DNA from 3 places in the Foliimonas ilicis genome. Region 3 is predicted to be linked to each of the others. Evidence: predicted binding sites of a transcription regulator. Region 3 holds the regulator's gene; each other region holds the start of a gene.
The links. The regulator PhoB, encoded in region 3, activates phosphate uptake and scavenging genes when phosphate is short. The targets are predictions, from matches to a motif close to TGTCATNNANCTGTCAT.

Region 1 (4,459 bases), on a different contig from region 3:
ACGCCCGGCGAATAGGCCAGCGCCAGATCGCGCTGGTTGCCGAGCGGCTTGGTCGCTTGGATTTCCAGTTTCCCCGGAACGGGGTATTTGTGAAAAAACAGGGCCGCTTCGTCGAGATCGGACCGGGTCGGCTTCGTTTTCTTGGTCATATCATCAACTTTCCCGGTTTTTTCTCGATGTTTTCGGCTGATGCATGCCTAGCCCGAATTGAAATGATTTCAACCGGTTTGCGCATCAAAATTACGAAAAGCCCTGCGTTAAAACGCGCTTACGTAAAGTCCGCCGTCGACCGGGATGTTTTGCCCCGTGAGATAGCCTGCATGAACCGAGCAAAGGAATGCGCAAATCTTGCCGAATTCCTCCGGTGTTCCGAGGCGTTTTGCAGGAATATTCGCGATGAGCCGCGCGCGGCGCTGCTCTTCAGTCTCGCCTTCCGCGACCAGTCCGCGCAGCCTGTCCGTATCCAGCTTGCCGGGCAAGAGGCTGTTGATCGTCACGTTGCGCGCGGCGACTGTCGGAGCGACGCCTGCAAGAAATGATGTCAGACCGGCGCGCGCGCCCGATGAGAGTTCGAGATTCGGGATCGGCACATAGACCGAAAGCGACGTGATGTTGACGATGCGCCCAAAACCGCGCTCGGCCATGCCGTCGATCACTGCCTGGATAAGCTCGATCGGCGTGACCATGTTTTTCGTGACGCCAGCGAGAATTGCCTCCCGGTCGAGCGCGCGGAACGGCTTCGGGGGCGGTCCGCCATTGTTGTTGACCAGAATGTCGGGCGCGGAAAAGGCGGCAATCAATTCGGCCTGAACATCGGGCAGGGAGACATCGCCTGCGATTTCCTTGACCTCGACGCCATAGCGCTGACGGATCGCATCGGCGGTTTTCGCAAGCGTTTCCTTATCGCGGCCGTTCAGCGCGAGGTCGCAGCCTGCCTCAGCCAGAGCTTCCGCGCATCCGCGGCCCAATCCTTTGCTCGAGGCGCAAACAATCGCCTTCTTGCCCTTCAACCCCAGATCCATATCGAACTCCATTCCAGATGCGCGGACCGTAAACATGACGTCTAAAGACCGCAACCGTCATACGCCTGTTGCATGAATCGGGGAATACGCTCGAAAAGCTGCAACGGTTCGAGATGCCATGACCGCTGACCCAACCCGCAAGTTCCGCACGCTGTTCATCTCGGATGTTCATCTGGGCTCAAAAGCCGCGAAGGCCGAGTTTCTGGTGGACTTCCTGCGATTTCACGATGCGGAAACGATCTATCTCGTCGGAGACATTGTCGATGGCTGGCGGCTGCGCCGCGCCTGGCATTGGCCGCAAAGCCATAATGATGTCGTGCAGAAGCTTTTGCGAAAGGCGCGCAAGGGCACGAAAATCATCTATATCGCGGGCAATCACGACGAATTCCTGCGCATGTTCCAGGGCGTGCATTTCGGCGGGATTCTTGTCGCAGACCGCATCGTGCATGAAGCCGCAGACGGCAAACGCTATCTCGTCATTCATGGCGACCAGTTCGATGCGGTTGTCCACAATGCCCGCTGGCTCGCCTATGTCGGCGACCACGCCTACGATATGGCGATCGTCATCAACCGCGCGGTTTCGTTTGTGCGGCGCATGTTCGGCTGGCCTTACTGGTCGTTTTCATCATGGGCGAAGCAGAATGTGAAAAAGGCGGTGAATTTCATCGGCGCATTCCAGAATGCGGTGGTCGATGAAGCCAAGCGCTCCGATGTGGATGGCGTCGTGTGCGGCCATATCCATCATGCTGTGATCGAGGATATGGGCGACGTGCGCTATGTGAACAGCGGCGATTGGGTCGAAAGCTGCACCGCCGTCGTGGAGCATTTCGACGGGCGCATGGAAATCATCCATTGGCCGCATATGCTGGCGGAACGTCCTTTCAAAGGCGACATTGTTCTTCCGGCACCGATCAAGGCCGCACTCGAGAAAGCAGCTTAACCCCAGAGCGACGGATCGGGCGGGGAAACAAGCGATCCGTTATAGGTCAGGCCGGGTTCTCGATCTTGCGCGAGCAGGAGCGGGCCGTCGAGATCTACGAATTCCGCACCCTGCGCCAGAAGCACGGCGGGTGCCATCGCCAGCGATGTGCCGACCATGCAGCCTACCATCACCGAAAGGCCGAGTTCGTTCGCGCGGTCGCGCAGTTCGATTGCGGCGGTCAAACCTCCGGCCTTATCGAGTTTGATGTTCACCGCGTCATAGAGGCCGAGCAGGGTTTCGAGGTCTGCCGCCTCGTGGACGCTTTCATCGGCGCAGATAGGCACCAGATGCGGAATGTCGCGCAAGATCGCGTCCTTTCCGACCGGCAGCGGCTGTTCGATCAGCGATACGCGCAATTCGGCAGCCACTTTCAGGTTTTCCAGAAGGTTCTCGTTGGTCCAACCTTCATTGGCGTCAAGGATCAGGCGGCTTTGCGGTGCCGCCTGCCGCACGGCGCGAATGGAGGCGATATCCTTGTCGCCGCCCAGTTTTATCTTGAGCAATGGCCGTGCTGCATTGGCACGGGCTTGGGCCGCCATCGCTTCGGGCTCATCAAGCGACAGCGTGTAAGCCGTTTCGAGCGGTTTTGGCTGTATCGAGAGCCTTTCCGCTACGGTTTTGCCGGATTTTTTCGATTCCAGGTCCCATAGCGCGCAATCAAGTGCGTTTCTCGCCGCGCCGGCTGGCATGGAATCCTGGAGCGTTTTCCGGTCCAGCCCGTTTTCGAGTGCCGGCCTGACGGTATCGATCTGAGCCAGTACGCTTTCGATCGTCTCGCCGTAACGGCGGTATGGAACGCATTCGCCGCGACCGGTGAAAGACCCGTCTTTGATGGTGCAAGTAACAATCTCTGCAACAGTCTTGGAACCGCGCGATATTCTAAACGTTCCGGCAATCGGGAAACGTTCTTCTTCGGCTAAAATGACACGTTTCATAAAATTCTCTTCCACGAGGGGCTGCCGGATGACGCTGAAAAGTGACAGTCACAGGGCGAGCGGGTAAAACGAATCGTAATGTTGAGCAAGGCCAAGTCAAAGGACGAACCCGCCACGGCGGAGGAAGCCTCCCGTCACCCGCGCGTCGAGGTGACAGAGGAAGGCGGCGCTTTGACCTGCGCTCTTTCGGGCATCTGGACGACAAGAACCGTTGCTCTCGTCGACGATGAAATGCGCAAGATCGGCGGTCGTCAAGGCGTTGAAAGCTTCAATCTCGACCTCTCCGGTGTTCAGAAGATCGATACTGCGGGCGCCTGGCTTATCGAGCGGCTGGTCACCGCCAATCGCGAAAGCAACATCGAGACGAAGATTTCCGGCGAGAGCGAAGTCGCTTCGATCCTGATCGGTGCAGTTAACGAAGCTTTGAAGCGCGAAGACGATTCCCAGCAATCCGTTCGGCCGAACTTCGTAATCCGGTTTTTCGAAGCTGTCGGCAGGCAGGTTTACCTGATGCGCGATGATTTCATCGCTTCGATGGGCATTCTGGGCGCGACCGTCCGCGGCGCGCAGATGAAGCTCGGTCGAGGCCATGCGATCAACCTCGCGGCGATCTTCAACCAGATCGACAAGATGGGCGTCGGCGCCATTCCCGTTGTGGTCCTCATGTCGGGCATCGTTGGCGCGATCGTTGCGCAGCAGGGTGCTTTCCAGCTTCGCTACTTTGGCGCGGACATCTTCGTAGTCGATCTGGTCGGCATTCTTGTGCTGCGCGAACTCGGCGTGCTGATGACGGCGATCATGATCGCCGGCCGCTCCGGAAGTGCGATCACGGCCGAAATCGGCTCCATGAAGATGCGCGAGGAAGTCGACGCGCTGACCGTCATCGGGCTCAATCCGGTCGGCGTTCTGGTGTTTCCGCGTCTGGTCGCGCTGGTTATCGCGCTGCCATGCCTGACGATTGCCGCCAATTTCGCCGCAATCGGCGGGGCGATCCTCGTGACCTGGGTTTATTCCGACATTACCCCTGCGGCCTTCATTGACCGGTTGCGTGTTAGCATCGACGTCAGCACGATCTTTGCGGGGCTCATCAAGGCGCCTTTCATGGCGCTAATCATCGGAATTATCGCCTCGGTCGAAGGGCTGAAAGTGGGCGGCAGTGCCGAATCGCTGGGCGCGCGCGTTACGGCATCCGTGGTGAAGTCGATTTTCATCGTCGTCATTCTCGACGGCATGTTCGCCATCTTCTTCGCGCAGATCGGTTTCTAAGATGGTTGCTGTGGTCGAAGACGAAGTGAGAACGGAAGAGCAGACGGGCGACGACCGCGAGATCGTGCTTTCGGCGAAGGGCGTTACCGTCGGTTTCGGCGATACGGTGGTGCTGGAAAACCTCGACCTCGACATTCGGCGTGGCGAAATTCTCGGCTTTGTCGGCGCTTCGGGTGCGGGCAAGTCCGTTCTGCTGCGCACCATTCTTGGACTGAACAAGAAGCGTTCCGGCACGATCAAGCTTTTTGGCGTCG
Region 2 (4,459 bases), on a different contig from region 3:
ACCTGATCGGAACGGCTTGAATGAAACGTTTCCTCCGCCTCATAGGCGCACTCTTTCTGGCGATAATCCTCGCCATCACCCTCGGAACATTCCTCCCACGCCCATTTTTCGAAGCCGAAAAAAGCGTCACCTCCCGTCGCATCCTAATCCTAACCAACCCGATCCACACCGACATCGCCATCCCCATCGACACCGAACTGCTGACCCGCTTCGACTTTCTGCACAAAGCCGGAATGCCCGTCGATCTCCCGCAGGCGCGCTATCTGATTTTTGGGTGGGGAAGCCGCGCGTTTTACATCGGCACGCCGACATGGTCCGATCTCACCGCTGCAAACGCCTTCAAGGCGCTGACCGTCGACAGTTCGGCCATGCATGTCGAACTCGCGGGCGACATTCCCGAACCGAACCCCGTCGTCTCCGGCTACGATCTCGATGAAGCTGGCTATCAGCGACTTCTCGCCTTCATCGAGCAAACTTTTCAGCAGGGAGCCGACGGGCCTGAACTGATCGAAGGTGCCGCCTATGGCGAATACGATGCGTTTTTCGAGGCCAAGGGCTATTTCAACGCGATCGTCGGGTGCAACACGTGGACTGCAGGAGCATTGCGTGCGGCTGGCTTGCAAACCGGCTGGTGGAACCCGCTGCCGATCACGCTCAATTACTCGCTAAGCCTGCACAATTTTGCGGTTCAGTCGCCCCGGCCATAAAGCCAGTCCATATCGGCAGCGAGTTTTTCAGGCGAGCGCGTCTTCAAGACGAGATTACGGGCCATCGCAATCGGCCCTTTTGCCTGCCATGCGAAATGGTTGAAAGCACCCCGCCGCGCAACGCGCTCTATGCGTGGCCTTCGCGATGCCTCCCAACCGGCAAGGGCCGTGGGCAGATCGCCCGTCAAACCAGCAACCGCATCCGCCAGCGTCTCCGCGTCTTCGATTGCCATCGCAGCACCCTGCGCCGCAAAAGGCGTCATCGCGTGCGCCGCATCGCCGATCAGCGCCAGTCCCGGCACGGTCCAGTGCGTTTTCGGATCGACCGTATGGATCGGCCATGCAACCCAAGGCCCGGCGTTTTCCGCCAGACGGGAAAGGGCCGGTGCGGTGTTGCGCATTGCCTGTTTCAGGACAGAAACATCGGCTGCACCCGACCAGTCTTCTGCAATGCGCTGACCGGGGGTGAAGGCAACGAGGTTGAACGCAGCACCGCCGCGCACCGGATAGGCGATCAGGTGGAAGCCTGAATGCAGGAATGCGGTCACAGAATCAGCCGCCCCCATATCCCGCAGCGCTTGCGCCTCGGCACTTTTACCGTCCAGAACGGTGCGCCACGCAAGCTCGCCGGAAAACCGGCTCTTTTCATAAGGCCCGGTCAGGCCACGCAGCCGCGACCACACTCCATCGGCGGCAATGAGCAACTGCCCATTTTCCCGCTCGCTTTCTCCAGCGCGAAGCACATCAACACTTACACCATCCAAAAGGCGCATGCCGGTGATAGTTGCATCTGTAACTATCTCGATCGAGGCCTGGCGCGATGCAACTTCAAGCAAAGCCGCCTGCAAATCCGCACGGTGGGCGACGATGTAGGGAGCACCCCAGCGCTTTTCCTGCGCAGGGCCAAGCGCCACCCGCGCCAGTTCTTTAAGCGTTTTCGCGTCGCGCAAAATGATTGAATGCGGCTTTACCGCCTTGGGCAGCAGCCCATCGAGAACGCCGAGCTTTCTCAGGATTCGTGTCGCATTGGGTGAGATTTGAATGCCCGCGCCGACCTCTTCAAAGCGCGCGGACCGCTCGAACACCCGAACGTGAAAGCCGCGCATCGCAAAGGCGAGCGCGGCGGTCAAGCCGGCAATTCCGGCGCCTGCTATGAGGATTGGTTTGGCGGAAACGCCCATTAGGTCCGGTGGCTTACGCCGCGCGAACCACGTAGAGGCAATCTTCCGGGCGCGTTTCGCTGGCTTTCAGCGCGCCGTTGAAACGATAGAGCGTCGAGCAATAGGGGCAGACTTTTTCGCTGTCGCCGCCCATGTCGAGAAACACATGCGGATGATCGAAGGGCGGATTTGCGCCCACGCACATGAATTCCTTCACGCCGATTTCGATGAGGCTGTGGCCTGCATCATTCTGGAAATGGGGAATGGAACCGCCAGCCATCCTGTTCTCCTTCGACTGTTGAAGCGGCCTAAGCCGCCTGTAAGATGCGTTTGGATCATAAAAGTCTTCTTTGCAAGCCATGTGAAATGAAACTGTCGCAAAAGCCTGTCACCAGATAAATTGAGCCGGGTAATCGGCGCGAAGCTTAATGCTGAAAAGCCGCAGGCTTTTTGGGCTATGTTCATGCGATAAAGCAAAGAAGAATGAGAGGCGAAGCGAGATGACGGAACTGAAGCCGGTGCAAACGGAGTTCGTGGCGGCAGGCGTGGCTGAGGGAGACGCGCTCGGCAACCCCGATCGTTTCGTCAATCGCGAGTTTTCGTGGCTCCAGTTCAACCGAAGAGTGCTGGAACAGGCGCTGAACGAAAAGCATCCGCTTCTGGAGCGGGTGCGTTTCCTTTCGATCTCGGCGGGCAATCTCGATGAGTTCTTCATGGTCCGCGTCGCCGGTCTTGCCGGTCAGGTCCGCGAGGGTATTTCGATCAAGAGCCCGGATGGCCGCACGCCCGAACAGCAGCTCGACCAGTTGCTTCTGGAAGTCGAGCGCCTGCAGGAAGACCAGCAGAAATGCTTTTCAGACCTCGTCGCGCTCATGAAAAAAGAGCGTATCGAAAGCATCACCGCAGATGCGCTGACCAAGGAGGAGCGCGCCTGGCTGGAAGAGCATTTTCTGGAGCAGGTTTTTCCGGTGCTGACGCCGCTTTCCATCGATCCGGCGCATCCGTTTCCGTTCATCCCCAATCTCGGCTTTTCCATTGCTCTGCAGCTTGGCCATCGCCGCACCGGCGAGCAGATGACAGCGCTGCTGCGCCTGCCTGTTGCGCTGCGCCGCTACATTCGCCTGCCCGACCGCAAGACCTGCGTTCGCTTCATTCCCATCGAGGAAACGGTGAACCTCTTCATCGGCAAATTGTTTCCCGGCTATGAGGTGAAGGGTTCCGGCACCTTCCGCATCATTCGAGACAGCGATATCGAGGTCGAGGAAGAATCCGAAGATCTCGTCCAACTGTTCGAAACCGCACTGAAACGCCGCCGTCGCGGCTCGGTCATCCGCATCGAGTTCGACGGCCAGATACCGGAAAATCTGAGGGATTTTGTCGCCAGCGAGCTCGGCGTTCAGTCGAACCGTGTCAGCGTGTTGAGCGGCCCTCTGGCGCTAAACCAGATTTCGGAAATCGTCGCCGTCGCGCGCGACGATTTGAAATTCGAGCCCTACAACCCGCGCTTTCCAGAGCGCATCCGCGATCATCGCGGCGATTGTTTTGCGGCGATCCGCGAGAAGGACATCGTCGTCCACCATCCTTACGAATCCTTCGACGTCGTGGTCCAGTTCCTGCGCCAGGCAGCGGCAGACCCGGAAGTGGTGGCGATCAAGCAGACGCTTTACCGCACATCGAATGACAGCCCCATCGTGCGCGCGCTGGTCGATGCGGCGGAGGCTGGAAAGTCAGTCACCGCACTCGTCGAGCTGAAGGCGCGCTTCGATGAAGAAGCAAACATCCGTTGGTCGCGCGATCTGGAGCGCGCCGGCGTTCAAGTCGTCTTCGGCTTCCTCGAATTGAAGACCCACGCGAAAATGTCGCTCGTGGTGCGCCGGGAAGAGGGGCGTCTGCGCAATTACGTCCACCTCGGCACCGGCAATTACCACCCGATCACGGCGCGCATCTACACCGATCTGTCCTTCTTTACGACCGATCCGAAGGTCGCGCGCGACGTCGCTCAAATCTTCAATTTCATCACCGGCTATGCCGAACCAGCCGAGCAGATGAGCGTAGCACTTTCGCCCTACACGCTGCGCAGCCGAATTCTGACGCATATCGAGGAAGAAATCGCCCATGCCCGCGAAGGGCACCCGGCGCGCATCTGGATGAAGATGAATTCGCTGGTCGATCCCACCATCATCGATGCGCTTTACGATGCCAGTCGCGCCGGTGTGGAAATCGATCTCGTCGTGCGCGGCATTTGCTGCCTCAGGCCGCAGGTGCCGGGTCTTTCGGAAAACATCCGCGTGAAATCTATCGTCGGGCGCTTCCTTGAACACAGCCGGATTTACTGCTTCGGCAATGGCCACGGCCTGCCTTCAGACGAGGCGATCATCTATATAAGTTCGGCGGATTTGATGCCGCGAAACCTTGATCGGCGCGTCGAATGCATGGTCCCGATCACCAATCCGACTGTGCATGAACAGATTTTGGGGCAGATCATGCTCGGAAACATCATGGACAACCAGCAAAGTTTCGAAGTATTGCCAGACGGTACGTCCAGATGGATAACTTTGGACGAGGGCGAAGAACCGTTCAACGCGCAGGAAT
Region 3 (4,459 bases):
ATCACCTTTAATGCGGAAACGATCGATCCGAAGAACGAACGTGCGACCGATCCGTCCGTGCTGCAGATGGCGAATTATTCAACTTTGGCCCGCGATGCGCTTGCGACCAAGCTTGGCGTCAATCTCGATGGCGCAAGCCGCGCGGAGTCGCGTCTGCTCGGCGGCATGATCTCGCAAGGGGTTCGCACGCAGCTTCGCGACATGGTGGTCGAAGACCCGTCCATCATAAGTACGACGCAGAATGTCTGGGTGCTGGCCAATGCCGACGTCGATTCCGCCCATAAGGGGCAGATCGATCTGCGCGTCGACGAAGCGCGCCGCAAGGTCAAGGACCAGCAGGTGACCTGGATGAACCAGCTTACCTCTGACGGTTCGATGGTAGAGAAGTTCAATACGGGTATCTTCACCTTCGGCGCATCGAGCCGCCCGGAAACGTCCGGCATGGGTGTTGCGATCATCGGTTCGCTCTACATGATGGCTATCGTGCTGGTGCTGGCGCTGCCGATCGGCGTTGCCGCTTCCATCTATCTGGAAGAATTCGCGCCGAAGAACCGCTTCACCGATCTGATCGAAGTGAACATCAACAATCTCGCGGCCGTGCCTTCCATCGTCTTCGGTCTTTTGGGATTGGCGGTCTTCATAAATTTTGCCGGGCTACCGCGATCCGCGTCCATCGTCGGCGGTCTGGTGCTGACGCTTATGACGCTGCCGACGATTATCATCGCGACGCGCTCCGCTCTCAAGGCCGTGCCGCCGTCGATCCGTGCTGCCGCACTTGGCGTCGGTGCATCGAAAATGCAGATGGTGTTTCATCACGTTCTGCCTTTGGCCGCACCTGGTATCCTGACCGGCACGATCATCGGCCTTGCACAGGCGCTCGGCGAAACCGCGCCGCTGCTGTTGATCGGCATGGTGGCCTTCGTTGCCAACTTCCCATCAACGCCATTCGATCCGGCGACAGCGCTTCCGGTGCAGATATTCATGTGGGCCAATGAGGCCGAGCGCGCCTTCGTGGAGCGCACCTCGGGAGCCATCATCATCCTGCTGCTTTTCCTCGCGGCAATGAACATCACTGCAATCATACTTCGCCGCCGTTTCGAACGGCGCTGGTAGGAGCACGGATTATGAACATAATGACCGAACAAGCAGTAGAAGAAGCAGTTCTGGGTAAGCGAATGACAGAGACGAACGAACAACTGAAAATGAAGGGCGAAAAGGTTCGCGTCTTCTATGGTCAAAAACAGGCTCTGTTCGATGTCGATCTGAACGTGCGCGAAAAGCAGGTTACGGCGCTTATCGGCCCGTCCGGCTGCGGCAAGTCCACCTTCCTGCGCTGCCTCAACCGCATGAACGACACGATCGAAAGCTGCCGCGTCGAAGGCAAGATCACGCTGGACGGCGAGGACATCTACACGCAGAAGATCGACGTCGTCGAACTGCGCGCCCGTGTCGGCATGGTGTTCCAGAAGCCTAATCCGTTTCCTAAGTCGATCTATGAGAATGTCGCTTACGGACCGCGCATTCACGGTCTGGCCAAGAACAAAACCGAGATGGACAAGATCGTTGAAAGCAGCCTGCAGAAGGCCGGTCTGTTCAACGAGGTGAAGGATCGGCTTCAGGAACCAGGTACTGGGCTTTCGGGCGGCCAGCAGCAGCGCCTTTGCATTGCGCGCGCAATTGCCGTTTCACCGGAAGTGATCCTGATGGACGAGCCGTGCTCGGCGCTCGACCCGATTGCGACTGCGCGCGTCGAGGAGTTGATCGACGAACTTCGCCAGAACTACACGATCGTCATCGTCACGCACTCCATGCAGCAGGCAGCCCGCGTTTCGCAGCGCACGGCGATGTTCCATCTCGGCTATCTGGTCGAGGAGGGTGCGACCGAAAAGATGTTCACCAACCCGGACGACAAGCGCACGCAGGATTACATCACCGGCCGCTTCGGCTGACGGTTGGGATACGAGGACAGATCATGGGCGAACATACCGTCACCTCCTTTGACGAAGAACTTGAGCAGATCGACCGCCTTATTCGTGAAATGGGCGACAATGCCGGTTCGATGGTCGCGGACGCCATTCGTGCGCTGCTTTCATCGGATTCCGCACTCGGCCAGCGCGTCGTTTCCGAAGATGCGATCATGGATGCGAAACAGCGCGAACTCGATGACCGTGCGATAACGCTTATCGCCAAGCGCCAGCCAATGGCGCAGGATCTTCGCGCTGTCGTCGGCGCGATCCGCATGGCCGGCGATCTGGAGCGCATCGGCGATCTCGCGAAGAACATCGCAAAGCGCGTCAGCGCGGTCGGCCAGACGGCGGCGCCGAAGAGCCTGTCGCACAGCATCGATTCCATGGCCGCGCTGGTTCTGGATCAGGTGAAGCTGGTCATCGACAAATATGTCGCGCGCGAACCGGATGCATTGCGCACGCTTCGCGCCGAAGACGAGAAGATTGACGTCAAATACACGGCGATCTTCCGCGAATTGCTGACCTATATGATGGAAGATCCGCGCAACATAACGGCGTGCACGCATCTTCTGTTCTGCGCGAAGAACCTCGAGCGCATCGGCGACCATGTGACCAACATTGCCGAAAATGCTTATTTCGTGATGACGGGCGAGCAATTGCCACCGAACAGACCTAAACTCGATGAAACCACGATGACGGTTCTTGCCGAGTAGAATGACGGGTGAAATGCGATGATCGCACCAAAAGTCATGGTGGTTGAAGACGAAGAACCCCTTGGCGTTCTTCTTCGCTACAATCTCGAATCCGAAGGCTATCAGGTCGAGGTCGTCGCGCGCGGCGACGAGGCCGAGATCAGGCTGCAGGAAAACGTTCCCGATCTGCTGGTGCTCGACTGGATGATCCCGGCGATTTCGGGCATCGAGCTTTGCCGCAGGCTGCGCATGCGTCCTGAAACGCAAAGGTTGCCGATCATTATGCTGACGGCGCGCGGCGAAGAAAGCGACCGGGTGAGGGGGCTTGCGACGGGCGCCGACGATTATCTCGTCAAGCCGTTCTCGACGCCTGAATTCATGGCACGCGTGAAGGCGCTTCTGCGCCGGGCAAAGCCGGAAGTGCTTTCGAGCATTCTCAAGGTCGGCGACATCATGCTCGACCGCGAAGCGCATCGCGTCTATCGCAAGAAAAGCGAGATCAAGCTCGGGCCGACGGAATTCCGGCTGCTGGAATTCATGATGCGGCATCCGGGCCGCGTGTTCTCGCGCAGCCAGTTGCTCGACAATGTCTGGGGCGAAACGATTTACATCGACGAAAGAACGGTCGATGTGCATGTCGGTCGTCTGCGCAAGGCGGTGAACACAGGCCGTATGCCGGACGTTATCCGCACGATACGCGGCGCGGGTTACGCGATCCAGGAAGACCAGCTTTAAGAGCCCTTTTGCAAATTCTACCCTGCCGGACATCTAGCGCAGTTTTCTGCGCTTCCGGTGCTCACGTACCAAATGTACGCTCCGCTCCGGTTCTCGAAAACCACACTATATGCCTCGGCAGGGCGAATTATCAAAAGGGCTCTAGGTCTTCGTACCGTTGCCCGGCGCGAAGATCGCGCTGTCGATATGGGTCAGCGCATGCATGGCGCTGCCCTCGCGGATGAGCGAGAACTCGTCCGGGATCGCGGCGAAGCTGATTGCCTTGTTGTGCTGTCCGCCTGCGGTGTTGGCTATCGCGTCGCGTAGTGATGGTTCGATCAGATCGAAAGCCGCGGCCCCTATGCCGACAACGGCGACCGGGGCAGGGTCAATCAGCGCGAACATGCTTCCCAAACCATAGCCAATTGCCTCGCCTGCGGTATGAAACGCGTCGCGCACGCGGCCGGGATGATTCCGGGCGCTTTCTGCAAGTTCCAGCATGTCGGCGTCGTCTATGTCGACCAGTGGGGCTACATCTTCGGCCAAACCGTGGGCATTGCGCCAGATCGCATAATTTCCGGCATAGGCCTCGACGCAGCCGCGCCGTCCGCACCGGCAAAGCGCGCCATGCGGCAGATGGTTCATATGGCCGAATTCGGCGCCGGATGAATGCGTGCCGGTGAACAATTCACCTTTGAGCATCAGTCCCATGCCGATGCCGTGCGACAGCAGGATGGCGATGAAATCGTTCTTGTAGCGATCCGGATCGCGCCAACGCAGCGCCACTGTGATCATGTTGCAGTCGTTTTCGACGGTCGAGGGAATTCCGAACCGTTTTTCGAGCAGATCGGCCAGTTCCAGATCTGTGTGGCTGGTGATCGGCGACCAGAGCATCTTGCGCGAATGCGAATCAGTGATGCCCTGCACGGCGATCATCAGGCGCAGGATCTTACGTTGCGTATTGTTCTTTTTGACTAGACGCTCGACCATCGCGATACATGCCTCAATCAGCTCTTCCTGAGAGAGTTCGAGCGTCGGCAGCTTGCAGCTTTCTTCGGCGACCATGACCCCGGAATAGTCGATCAG

Region 1: a site for PhoB is predicted at 1,078-1,094, ahead of ABFT80_RS10415 (UDP-2,3-diacylglucosamine diphosphatase). Genes of this name have one in related genera too.
Region 2: a site for PhoB is predicted at 2,230-2,246, ahead of ABFT80_RS08070 (RNA degradosome polyphosphate kinase). Genes of this name have one in related genera too.

The regions. Positions count from the first base shown of each region.
Region 1 covers NZ_JBDUUH010000004.1:10,096-14,554, reverse strand. The annotation lists gene ABFT80_RS10425 (NADP-dependent malic enzyme) at 1-149, opposite strand, end outside; gene ABFT80_RS10420 (SDR family oxidoreductase) at 258-1,022, opposite strand; gene ABFT80_RS10415 (UDP-2,3-diacylglucosamine diphosphatase) at 1,141-1,962, shown strand; gene dgcA (N-acetyl-D-Glu racemase DgcA) at 1,959-2,939, opposite strand; gene ABFT80_RS10405 (ABC transporter permease) at 3,018-4,205, shown strand; gene ABFT80_RS10400 (ABC transporter ATP-binding protein) at 4,207-4,459, shown strand, end outside.
Region 2 covers NZ_JBDUUH010000002.1:525,788-530,246, reverse strand. The annotation lists gene ABFT80_RS08085 (TIGR02117 family protein) at 21-707, shown strand; gene ABFT80_RS08080 (FAD-dependent monooxygenase) at 689-1,888, opposite strand; gene ABFT80_RS08075 (zinc-finger domain-containing protein) at 1,902-2,147, opposite strand; gene ABFT80_RS08070 (RNA degradosome polyphosphate kinase) at 2,368-4,459, shown strand, end outside.
Region 3 covers NZ_JBDUUH010000001.1:752,800-757,258, forward strand. The annotation lists gene pstA (phosphate ABC transporter permease PstA) at 1-1,113, shown strand, start outside; gene pstB (phosphate ABC transporter ATP-binding protein PstB) at 1,125-1,949, shown strand; gene phoU (phosphate signaling complex protein PhoU) at 1,973-2,680, shown strand; gene phoB (phosphate regulon transcriptional regulator PhoB) at 2,699-3,394, shown strand; gene ABFT80_RS03750 (ROK family protein) at 3,536-4,459, opposite strand, start outside.